Regions from separate parts of the Paenibacillus haidiansis genome, predicted to be linked through region 2. Evidence: predicted binding sites of a transcription regulator. Region 2 holds the regulator's gene; the other holds the start of a gene.
The links. Region 2 encodes Rex, which represses fermentation and respiration genes when NADH is low (regulators of the CRP and FNR family bind a similar motif). Its sites were predicted from a motif close to TTGTGAAATATTTCACAA; they were not measured.
Positions count from the first base shown of each region.

Region 1 (4,862 bases), on a different contig from region 2:
GGGTCAAGGACGTCAAGGAAATCGCCAAAGAGCCGATGACGAAGAACGGCAAGCTCTACGGACAGCCGATGAACCTGGAAGGGTACGGCTTTATATATAACAAGGACTTGTTCGCCAAAGCCGGAATCACGGAGAAGCCGGTGACGCTCAGCGGGCTGCGGGAAGCGGCGGAGAAGCTGAAGGCGGCGGGCATCACGCCGTTCTCCGACGGCTACCAGGAATGGTTTGTGCTCGGCAACCATAATGTGAATGTGGCCTTCGCCAATCAGCCGGATCCGGCGGAATTCATTCAGGGGTTAAGCGACGGCAAGTACAAATTTGCGGAAGACCCGGTATTTGAGCAGTGGACGGAGCTGCTCGACCTTACGCTGGAGTACGGGAATGCCAATCCGCTGACTACGGACTATAACACCCAGGTCACCATGTTCGCAAACGGGGAAGCCGCGATGCTTCAACAGGGCAACTGGACCCAGGTGCAGCTTGACGGAATCAACCCGGATTTGAATCTCGGCATCCTGCCGATGCCGATCGACGACACCGCGGAGGACAACGACAGGCTGTTCGTCGGCGTGCCGAACAATTGGGTCATTTACAAAGACTCGCCGGTCAAAGAAGAGGCCAAAGAGTTTCTAAACTGGCTTGTGACTTCCGAAACGGGCAAAAAATACATCACCAAGGAGTTCAAATTTATCCCTGCGTTCGACAGTATCGAGGGGACGGAAGAAGATCTCGGCGCGCTTGGGATGGAAGTGTTGAACTATACGGACGCCGGCAAGGCGCTGACCTGGAACTGGTTCCGCCTCCCGAACGGTATGCCGCAGGAGATCTCCAGCAGCATGCAGGCGTATATCGGCGGGAAGATCGGCAAGACGGAAATGCTGGAGCAGTTCCAAATGAATTGGGACAACCTTAGCGTAGATTAAGGCCGTTTGAAATTCAGGCCCTAAAATGGACGCAAGCGTCAAACGGATGCTTTGATCCGCGCGACGCTTGCTTTTTTTGCATATTGTATTGTTACCCGCGCCTTCATGTACACGCTGAAGGTTGTGGAGGAGTTCCCGCTTAGACTACAACCGTAACTTAAGACGGTTTCCAAAACAACAAAAGCCCTACCTCTCATTTGTCCTTGCGGCTCCGATGACCGCGCCAGTGTGAATCGGAAATACTCGGCAATTCTTACTCTTAGGGTCAATCAAATAAGGAATTTCATACCGAATCGGTATACAGGAGAGTTATAATCTTTTGAGGAACTGCTATAGGGGTTTAACAATCTATTTGAAATACTACTGTAATTTTCATGAAAAGTCAAATGAAAGACCCCTCGGCGGGGAGCGGAGGGGCTGGTGATCGGGAGTTTAAACGGGATATAGAGGATAAACCGGATAAGATTCAATTGGCAAAAGTGTACTCGTCGTTCGTTTTATTCAGCATTTCTTTGAATCCCGGCGAGGCGTACAACTTCTTGTCCTTGGTAATGAACAACACTTCCGTATTCGGAGTGCTTTCGGCGAATTTCAAGCCTTCTTCAATGCCCATGATCAACAAGGAGGTATCCATCGTGTCCGCATCGGTGGAGCTATCCGTAATGATGGTTACGCTGCTGATATTGTTGTCGACCGGGTATCCGGTCCGGGGGTCGAGGATGTGCTGGTACATCTTCCCGTCCTCGATAAAGAAGCGTTCGTAAATTCCGGCGGTTACGACCGTTTTGTCGACGACCTTAACCGAGCCGATCGGGTTACCCCGCTCCTGATCCGGGTCCTGGATGCCGACATTCCAAGGCAGATCGCCCGGCTTGCTGCCCATGACGAGAATATTGCCGCCAAGGTCGATAATGGCGCTATGGAAATCCTGCTCCGCCAAATAATCGTAAATCTTGTCGGCCGCATAGCCTTTACCGTAAGAACCCAGTTCGATTTCCATGCCTTTGGTCTGCAAATAAATCTCATGCTTCTCCGGGTTCAGCTCGATTTTGCGGTAATCCGTCAACTGCTGCGCCGCGGCGATATCGCCTGCGGGAGGGACATGGGCTCCTTCATGGCCGATGTTCCACAGGCTGACGAGCGGTCCGATCGACGGATCGAGCAGGCCGTTCGTCTTCTTGGCGTATTCCACCGCCAGCGTGACCAGCTCGAACGTGTCCGGGGACACCTCGACAGGAGCAATGCCGGCCTGCGCGTTGACTTTGGAGATCTCGCTGTCCGGGTTGTTGCGGCTGATTTTATAGTCTATCTCTTTCATGAGAGCTTCAAGCTCTTCCATATTTTTGGATGTGGCCCGCTCATCGTAGATTTTAATATTTACGACGGTATCAAATATAAAAAATGTCTGGGACAAAGGTTCAATGGTCTTATTTTGCTCAGCCTGCGCGTTCGTGCCGGCCGTATCGGCCGAGCCGGTGCCGGAGCAGCCGCCAAGCAGCGCCGCAAGCAGGGAGAAGGTCGCCAGCAGAATGACGGGCTTGTTTATTTTCATAGTTAGGCCTCTTTTCTACATGTCATTTTCGCCTTGATTCTAGCAGAAATTGGCCGGCACTAAAAGTACTTTTATTCACAAAGTAATTATTATTCCCTGAAATCGCTTCTTAAATGAGGATTTTGTGAAATAGTTCACAGTTTGAGACATTTATCACATAGGAGTGACGAATGTTACAGGTATAATGAAGTCGTCTAAGATTTACATAATTAAAAAATAAGGGAGTTTGCTATGAAACGCGGAGACATCCTGCTGATCGGACTCATTATCGTCATCGCCGCCGTTTTTTTGGTCCCGAGATGGCTTGACGGCAGTTCAAGTGAAAAATATCACAACGAAACGCGCGTCGCCAAAATCACGGTTGACGGGGAGTTGTTCCGGACCGTGGAATTGACCGGAGAAGAGCAGACGATAGAAATCAAAACGGAATACGGATACAACCTTTTGAAAGTTCATGATTATGGGATTGAAATGATCGATGCGGATTGCCCCGATAAAGTGTGCCTTACTTTCGGGTTTATTGAACGGAACGGAGGAACCATCGTTTGTTTGCCACACAAGCTGTTGGTAGAAATCGAAGGTCCATCCGGGGAAGGAGATGAGATCGATGCCGTCGTTAAATGAAGGAGCCAATCTAGCGTTAAAAAGAACGGTTATCGTTGCGATATTCGCCGCGGTTGCGGTCGTGCTTAGTCTGGTGGAATCCCTGATTCCCGTCAATATGAGCGTACCTGGCGCCAAATTGGGGCTGGCCAACATTATGGTGCTGACCTGCCTGTATTTTTTGCGGGCCAGAGACGCTTTTGTCATGGTGCTGCTGAAGACGTTGCTTACGGCATTTATTTTCGGTACATTTTCCAGTTTCCTGTTCAGCATTATGGGAGCGTTGTTCAGCTTCGCGGCCATGTGGTTCCTGCTGCTGATCGGGCGCAAGCGGCTCAGCGCCATCGGCATCAGCATTGTCGGCGGGATCGCGCATAATGTCGGGCAGCTTACGGCGGCCTGTATTTACTTCAACACCACCAATATTTTCTACTATTTGCCGATGCTGCTCATCATGGGCGTGCTGACCGGGATTGCCGTCGGCATCGCCGTTAAATATCTGGTTCCTTCGCTTTCCAAGCTGTCGCTGTTCGAAGGATTCCTGACCGAAACGGCTTAGATCGCGGCGAACCAGGCTTTGCAGCCGTAGGGAAAGGGGACGATGATCATGGAAGAAGCCGGGCTCGCTTTCGAATTGCAGCACGTGTCTTTTGCTTACGGGCCGGAGCGGCCGGTACTCAGCGATGTGACATGCGGCATCCCGCGGGGAAGCTGGGTGTCGCTGGTGGGACCCAACGGCTGCGGGAAATCGACACTCGCCAAATTGCTAGGCGGCCTGCTTGCCGTAAACGGCGGCACCATTTTAGTGGAAGGAATTCCGCTGAACCAAGAGACCGTGGGGCGGATTCGGCCCCGAATCGGCATGGTGTTCCAGAACCCGGACAACCAATTTATCGGCGCCACCGTGGAGGAGGATATCGCCTTCGGTCTGGAGGGGCGTTGTTTGCCGCGGGAAGAAATGACGGAGCGGGTACAACGGTACGCGGGCAAATTGGAAATCGGCCACTTGCTCTCCAAGCACCCCTCCGAATTGTCGGGCGGCCAGAAGCAGCGGGTGGCGGTGGCGGCCATTTTGGCGATGGAGCCCGGCATCGTCATCTTTGACGAAGCTTCCTCCATGCTTGACGAAAAGGCGCGCGGGGAACTGCTTGAGATTGTACGCGATATGAAGCGGAGTGGGGAGTATACGATCATCTCCATTACGCACGATGCGGAGGAGATCATGGCTTCCGACCGCGCGATCGTGCTGCGGGACGGGGAAGTGGCGGCCGATCTGACGCCGAGGGAGCTGTTCGAAGACGAGGAATTGCTCCGCTCCTGCCGGGTGATCGCTCCTTACCGGATCCGTCTGGAGCGGGAGCTTAGGCGGCAGGGTATTCATTTGCCCCCGGATCTTTCCGAGGAGGAGGTGGCAGATACGCTATGGCAATTAGCTACGAGCAAGTAAGCTTCGCCTACGACGACCGGAGCCTCTGGCGGCACAGCGCGCTGGAGGGGATCGATTTGCGGCTCGCCACGGGGACATTCGCCGCCGTTGCGGGCGGAACCGGCTCCGGCAAATCGACGCTGCTCCAGCATTTGAACGGCATCCTGAAGCCGACCGGGGGCAAGGTCCGCGTGCTCGACTTTACGATGGAAGCCGGGGCGAAGGGGCCGCCGCTGCGCGAGCTGCGGCGGCGCGTCGGGCTGGTGTTCCAGTTCCCCGAGCAGCAGTTGTTCGAGGACACGGTCGAGAAGGATCTATGCTTCGGCCCGCTGAACTTCGGGATGAGTCCGGCGGAAGC
Region 1 is NZ_JAZHPZ010000004.1:154,117-158,978, reverse strand. It holds gene V3851_RS10380 (ABC transporter substrate-binding protein) at 1-923, shown strand, start outside; gene V3851_RS10375 (FAD:protein FMN transferase) at 1,390-2,475, opposite strand; gene V3851_RS10370 (NusG domain II-containing protein) at 2,707-3,099, shown strand; gene V3851_RS10365 (Gx transporter family protein) at 3,083-3,637, shown strand; gene V3851_RS10360 (energy-coupling factor transporter ATPase) at 3,686-4,525, shown strand; gene V3851_RS10355 (ATP-binding cassette domain-containing protein) at 4,501-4,862, shown strand, end outside.
Region 1: V3851_RS10375 (FAD:protein FMN transferase) is a predicted target of Rex. The motif match lies at 2,598-2,615, and genes of this name have one in related genera.

Region 2 (4,862 bases):
ACGGTTTCACTTATTACCGCCAATTTGCGCTTCGGGTTGATGATTGGATGGATATTGAACCGGCTAGAAGCGGCATGCTTGACAATCCGCTGCGGGACATTTCCTTCGAGCAGTTTATGGAGCAGGTAAAGGATAATTTGCGCGCCAAGCTGCCGGAATATGAAGAGCGCGAAGCTCAGACCCTCATGCTGGGCGAAGTGAATCGCGCCTTTGCCGAGGACAAGCATCTCTTGATCGAGGCGGGGACCGGTACCGGCAAATCGCTCGGGTACCTGCTGCCGGCCATTTATCATAGCGTAAAGCAAGACGAGAAGGTTATGGTCAGCACGCATACGATCAACCTTCAGGAGCAGCTGCGGGAACGGGATATCCCCCTGCTGACGGAAGCCGTGCCGTTTCCGTTTACGGCCGCGGTGTTTAAAGGAAGACAACATTATTTGTGTTTGCGCAAATTTGAACATAAAATGAATAGAAAGGACTTTGCCACACCTAAAGAAGAGGTGATAACGGCGGCCCAAATGATCGTCTGGCTGGCGCAGACGGAGACGGGGGACGACGAAGAACTCAATCTGGGAAACCGGGGCAGCGATTTCTGGGAAACGGTGGCTAGCGAATCCGATTCCTGCCTTGGCCGGTCCTGCCCGTGGTTCCGCAAGTGCTATTACCATAAGGCCAAGCATGAAGCCGGGGTGGCCGACGTGGTCATTACGAACCATTCCAAGCTGTTTACGGACATTCAGGCCGGGCATCAGCTCCTGCCGGGCTACGACCGCCTGGTCATCGACGAGGCGCACCATTTGGAGGAGGTCGCCGGCAAGCATCTCGGCTTGCAAATGAAATATTTCACCGTTGTCCATACGCTTACCCGGCTGTTTAAGGACAGCAAGACCGGACAATTGCCGAACCTGAGAACGATGCTTGGTCATGCGGAGGGCGAAAAATCGGCGGAATGGTGCTCGGTCATCGACGGATTGTATCCTTCGCTGCTCGATGTGAAAGATTGTTGGGACCGGCTGGCGGAACAATTGTTTGCGCTCATGCCGGAACGCAGTGATGCGGCCCCCGGCGACCCCGGACAATTCGTGCTCCGGCTCTTGCAGGACAAGAAGCCGAAAGTCTGGGAGGCGCTTTCCGCGATCGAGAATCAGATCTATACCACGCTTTCCGATACGATCCGCAAAGGGGAGCGTCTGCTTGCCGAGCTGAAGGACGACGACAACGATTACGGATTCGACAGTTTAGTCACCGATATCAGCGGCCTGTTCAAGGATCTGGCCGGCGAGCGCGACGCCCTGCGGTTCTTCATGAAGATGGACGATGCCAATACGGTCTACTGGCTCGAAGGAAACGGCACCTATCGCAGCAAATCTCTGCAATTGTTTGCGGTTCCGATCGATGTGAGCACGCAGCTGAAAGGATTTTTCTTCGATAAGAAGAAAAGCGTGGTCATGACTTCGGCTACGCTGTCGGTGGATAAATCGTTTCAATATATGATCGACCAGCTTGGGCTCGGGGAAGCGGCGGAACAGGAGCGGCTGCTTACGGCGATGCTTCCCTCGCCGTTCAATTACCGCGAACAGGCGCTTGTGGTCATCCCGCGTGACTTCCCCAGCGTGAAGGGCAGCGTGGGCGACGATCATTTTGTGCGTACGCTGGTGCAATCGCTGGCCGATACGGCGGTCGTCACGAAAGGCCGCATGCTGGTGTTGTTCACTTCCTACCGGATGCTAAGGCAGGTATACGATCCGCTCAAGGAGCTCTTGGCGGAGCAGGGAATTACCGTGATCGGGCAAGGCATGGACAGCGGAAGCCGGACCAAGCTGACCCGGCGCTTTCAGGGACAGAACGCCTCCGTGCTGCTGGGAACCAACAGCTTTTGGGAAGGAGTGGACATCCCTGGAGAAGCGTTGACCAGTCTCGCCATCGTCCGGCTGCCGTTTCAACCGCCCAACCATCCGCTCGTTGAGGCCAAGAGCGAACGGCTGCAGCAGGAGAAGAAGAATCCGTTTATGAAGCTGTCGGTTCCTCAGGCCGTGATCCGGTTCAAGCAAGGCTTCGGACGGCTGGTCCGGTCCTCGCAGGACCGCGGGATCGTGGTCGTTTACGATACGCGCATCTTGGAATCTTACTACGGAAAGTATTTTTTATATTCTTTGCCTGGACCGAAGATGGAGCATATGCCGCTTGGGCAGATGGTTCCTCGCATTTCGGAATGGCTGGATGTATAAAGAGCGAGATTTATAAAGAGTGATGAATAAGAGCGGTAATTGTTGTTCAAATCGCGCCAAATAGGGGGATAACCAATGAAAACGGAAAAAATTTCGGATGCTGTAGTACGCAGATTGCCGGTGTATTTGCGGTTTCTCAATGAATTGAGCCGCCGTGAAGTTCCGACGGTATCGTCCCAGGAGCTGGGACAGAAGCTGGATCTCAATCCGGCGCAAATCCGCAAGGATCTCGCGTATTTCGGCGATTTCGGCCGCAAGGGGATCGGCTACGATGTGCCCTATCTGATCGAAAAGATCAGGCAAATTCTCAATTTGGACCAGCAGATCAACGTCGCTTTGATCGGTGCCGGTAATCTCGGTCAGGCGCTGTCCAATTACAATGCTTACGTCAAGGACAATATGAAAATTGTGGCCGTTTTTGATTCATCGCCCGCCAAAATCGGCACCATGATCAACAACATCGAGATTCAGCCGATCGAAGAGCTGATCGAAACCGTAAAGAAGAAAAATATCCGTATCGGCATTATTACGGTACCGGACGTAGAGGCACAACGCGTGGCCGACCAGCTTATCGAAGCGGGGATCGGGGCGATCCTCAATTTTGCTCCGATCATCATCAAGGCCCCGGCCGAAGTGCGCGTGCATGCGGCCGATTTCACAACCGATTTGATGAGCTTGGCGTATTATTTGGATGGGGGAAAGGAAACAACCAATGACGACTCGAAAATGGCTGATTAAAGATGGAACTTTTGCCGTACTTGACCGGGAAAACCCGGTTCTTCGCGGCTATATGCTGATTGAAGGCGACACGATCGCCTATATCGGCGAAGACCGGCCTGTGGGAGCGGAAGGAGCCGAAACGTTCGACGGCAAAGGCCTGCTGTTTCTGCCGGGCCTGATCAACACCCACGGCCATGCCGCGATGTCCCTGCTTCGCGGTTATGGCGACGATATGGTGCTGCAGCAGTGGCTGCAGGAGAAAATGTGGCCGATGGAAGCTAAATTTTCGGGAGAAGACGTGTACCGGGGCACGGCACTGTCGGTTCTGGAAATGCTGAAAGGCGGGACGACGACGTTCCTCGATATGTACGACCATATGGATCAAGTGGCAGCCGTAGTCGAGCAGTCGGGCATCCGCGCCGTGCTGACGCGCGGCGTGATCGGTTTGTGTCCGCCGGATGTGCAGCAGCAGAAGCTGGATGATGCGGTGGCCTTCGCCAAGAACTGGCACGGCAAGGCGGACGGGCGGATTACGACGATGATGTCTCCGCACGCGCCTTATACCTGTCCTCCGGATTATATCGAGAAAATCGTACAGGCGGCGCATGATCTGAATCTTCCGCTTCATACGCATATGTCGGAAACGCGCGCCGAAGTCGAGCAGAATGTGGCCGATTACGGCGTTCGTCCCGTTCAGCATCTGCTCAATCTCGGCTTGTTCAGCCGCCCGGCACTGCTGGCGCACGCCGTGCATTTGACCGACGAGGAAATCGGGATTTTAGCGGATCACCATGTCGCCGTGTCCCATAATCCGGGCAGCAATCTCAAGCTGGCAAGCGGCGTGGCGCGCGTGCCCGAGCTGCTTAAGGCCGGGGTCACCGTCTCGCTCGGCACGGACGGTCCGGCCAGCAACAATAACCTCGACATGTTCGAAGAGATCCGCCTGGCGGCCCTGATCCATAAGGGAGTTTCGGGCGACCCTACGGCCGTTCCGGCAGCGGAAGCGCTCCGAATGGGCACGGAATACGGAGCTAAATCGCTCTTCCTGTCCGATACGGGCAAGCTCGCCGCCGGGATGAAGGCGGATTTCATCGCGCTGGATACGGAGCAGGCTCATTTCCTGCCGCGGACCGATTATATTTCGCATGCGGTTTACTCCGCCGGTCCGAAGGATGTAGAGCATGTCTGGGTGAACGGCAAGCAGGTCGTCAAGCACGGAGAATGCCTGACCTTGGACGAAGAGAAAGTGCGGTTCGAAGCGCAGGCGGCTTTTGAGGGCTTGCTCGCTCGATGATTAATCCGGCATTGGGGAAAGGAAGAGAGGCTTGAGAAACAGAACCAAATGGATCCTGCTCTCCATTGTGATTTTGGCGCTCGTGCTCATCGGCCTTCACCGTTATTATCTCTATATTCAGCAGGAATTACGGCAAGGAGAGGACGCGGCCGTTCAGCAGGCCCGGCAGGAAGCGGGGCTTCAGGAAACGACGAAAGTGTGGAAGTCCGTCTGGGACAAAGTCTGCTGGGTCATTCAGGGTAAGGATGAGAATGGCCGCGAGGTCATGATCTGGCTGCCGGAAGGCGGACAGCCCGAAATAAAGCCGCTGTCCGAAGGGGTATCGGAAAGCCAGGTGCGCGAGATCATACGCGACACCTATCCGGGAATCGAAATCGTCAGATTAATGCCGGGTATATATAACGATGAGCTGGTCTGGCAGCTTTTTTACAAGGAAAATGCCCATCATTACTACCGTTTCTTCCGTTTCGGCGACGGGACGCCGCTGGAAGAAGTATTCACATTGCCTAATCGGTAGTTTTTTTGAAAAAAATATAGCCTTGCCAAGGACGCTGTATAAGTGACGGTCTTTGGCAAGGCTTTTTTTAATGATTTTAATTTAAATTTTAAAATATATTCAC
Region 2 is NZ_JAZHPZ010000001.1:135,923-140,784, reverse strand. It holds gene dinG (ATP-dependent DNA helicase DinG) at 1-2,228, shown strand, start outside; gene V3851_RS00600 (redox-sensing transcriptional repressor Rex) at 2,304-2,966, shown strand; gene V3851_RS00595 (amidohydrolase) at 2,941-4,242, shown strand; gene V3851_RS00590 (cell wall elongation regulator TseB-like domain-containing protein) at 4,274-4,759, shown strand.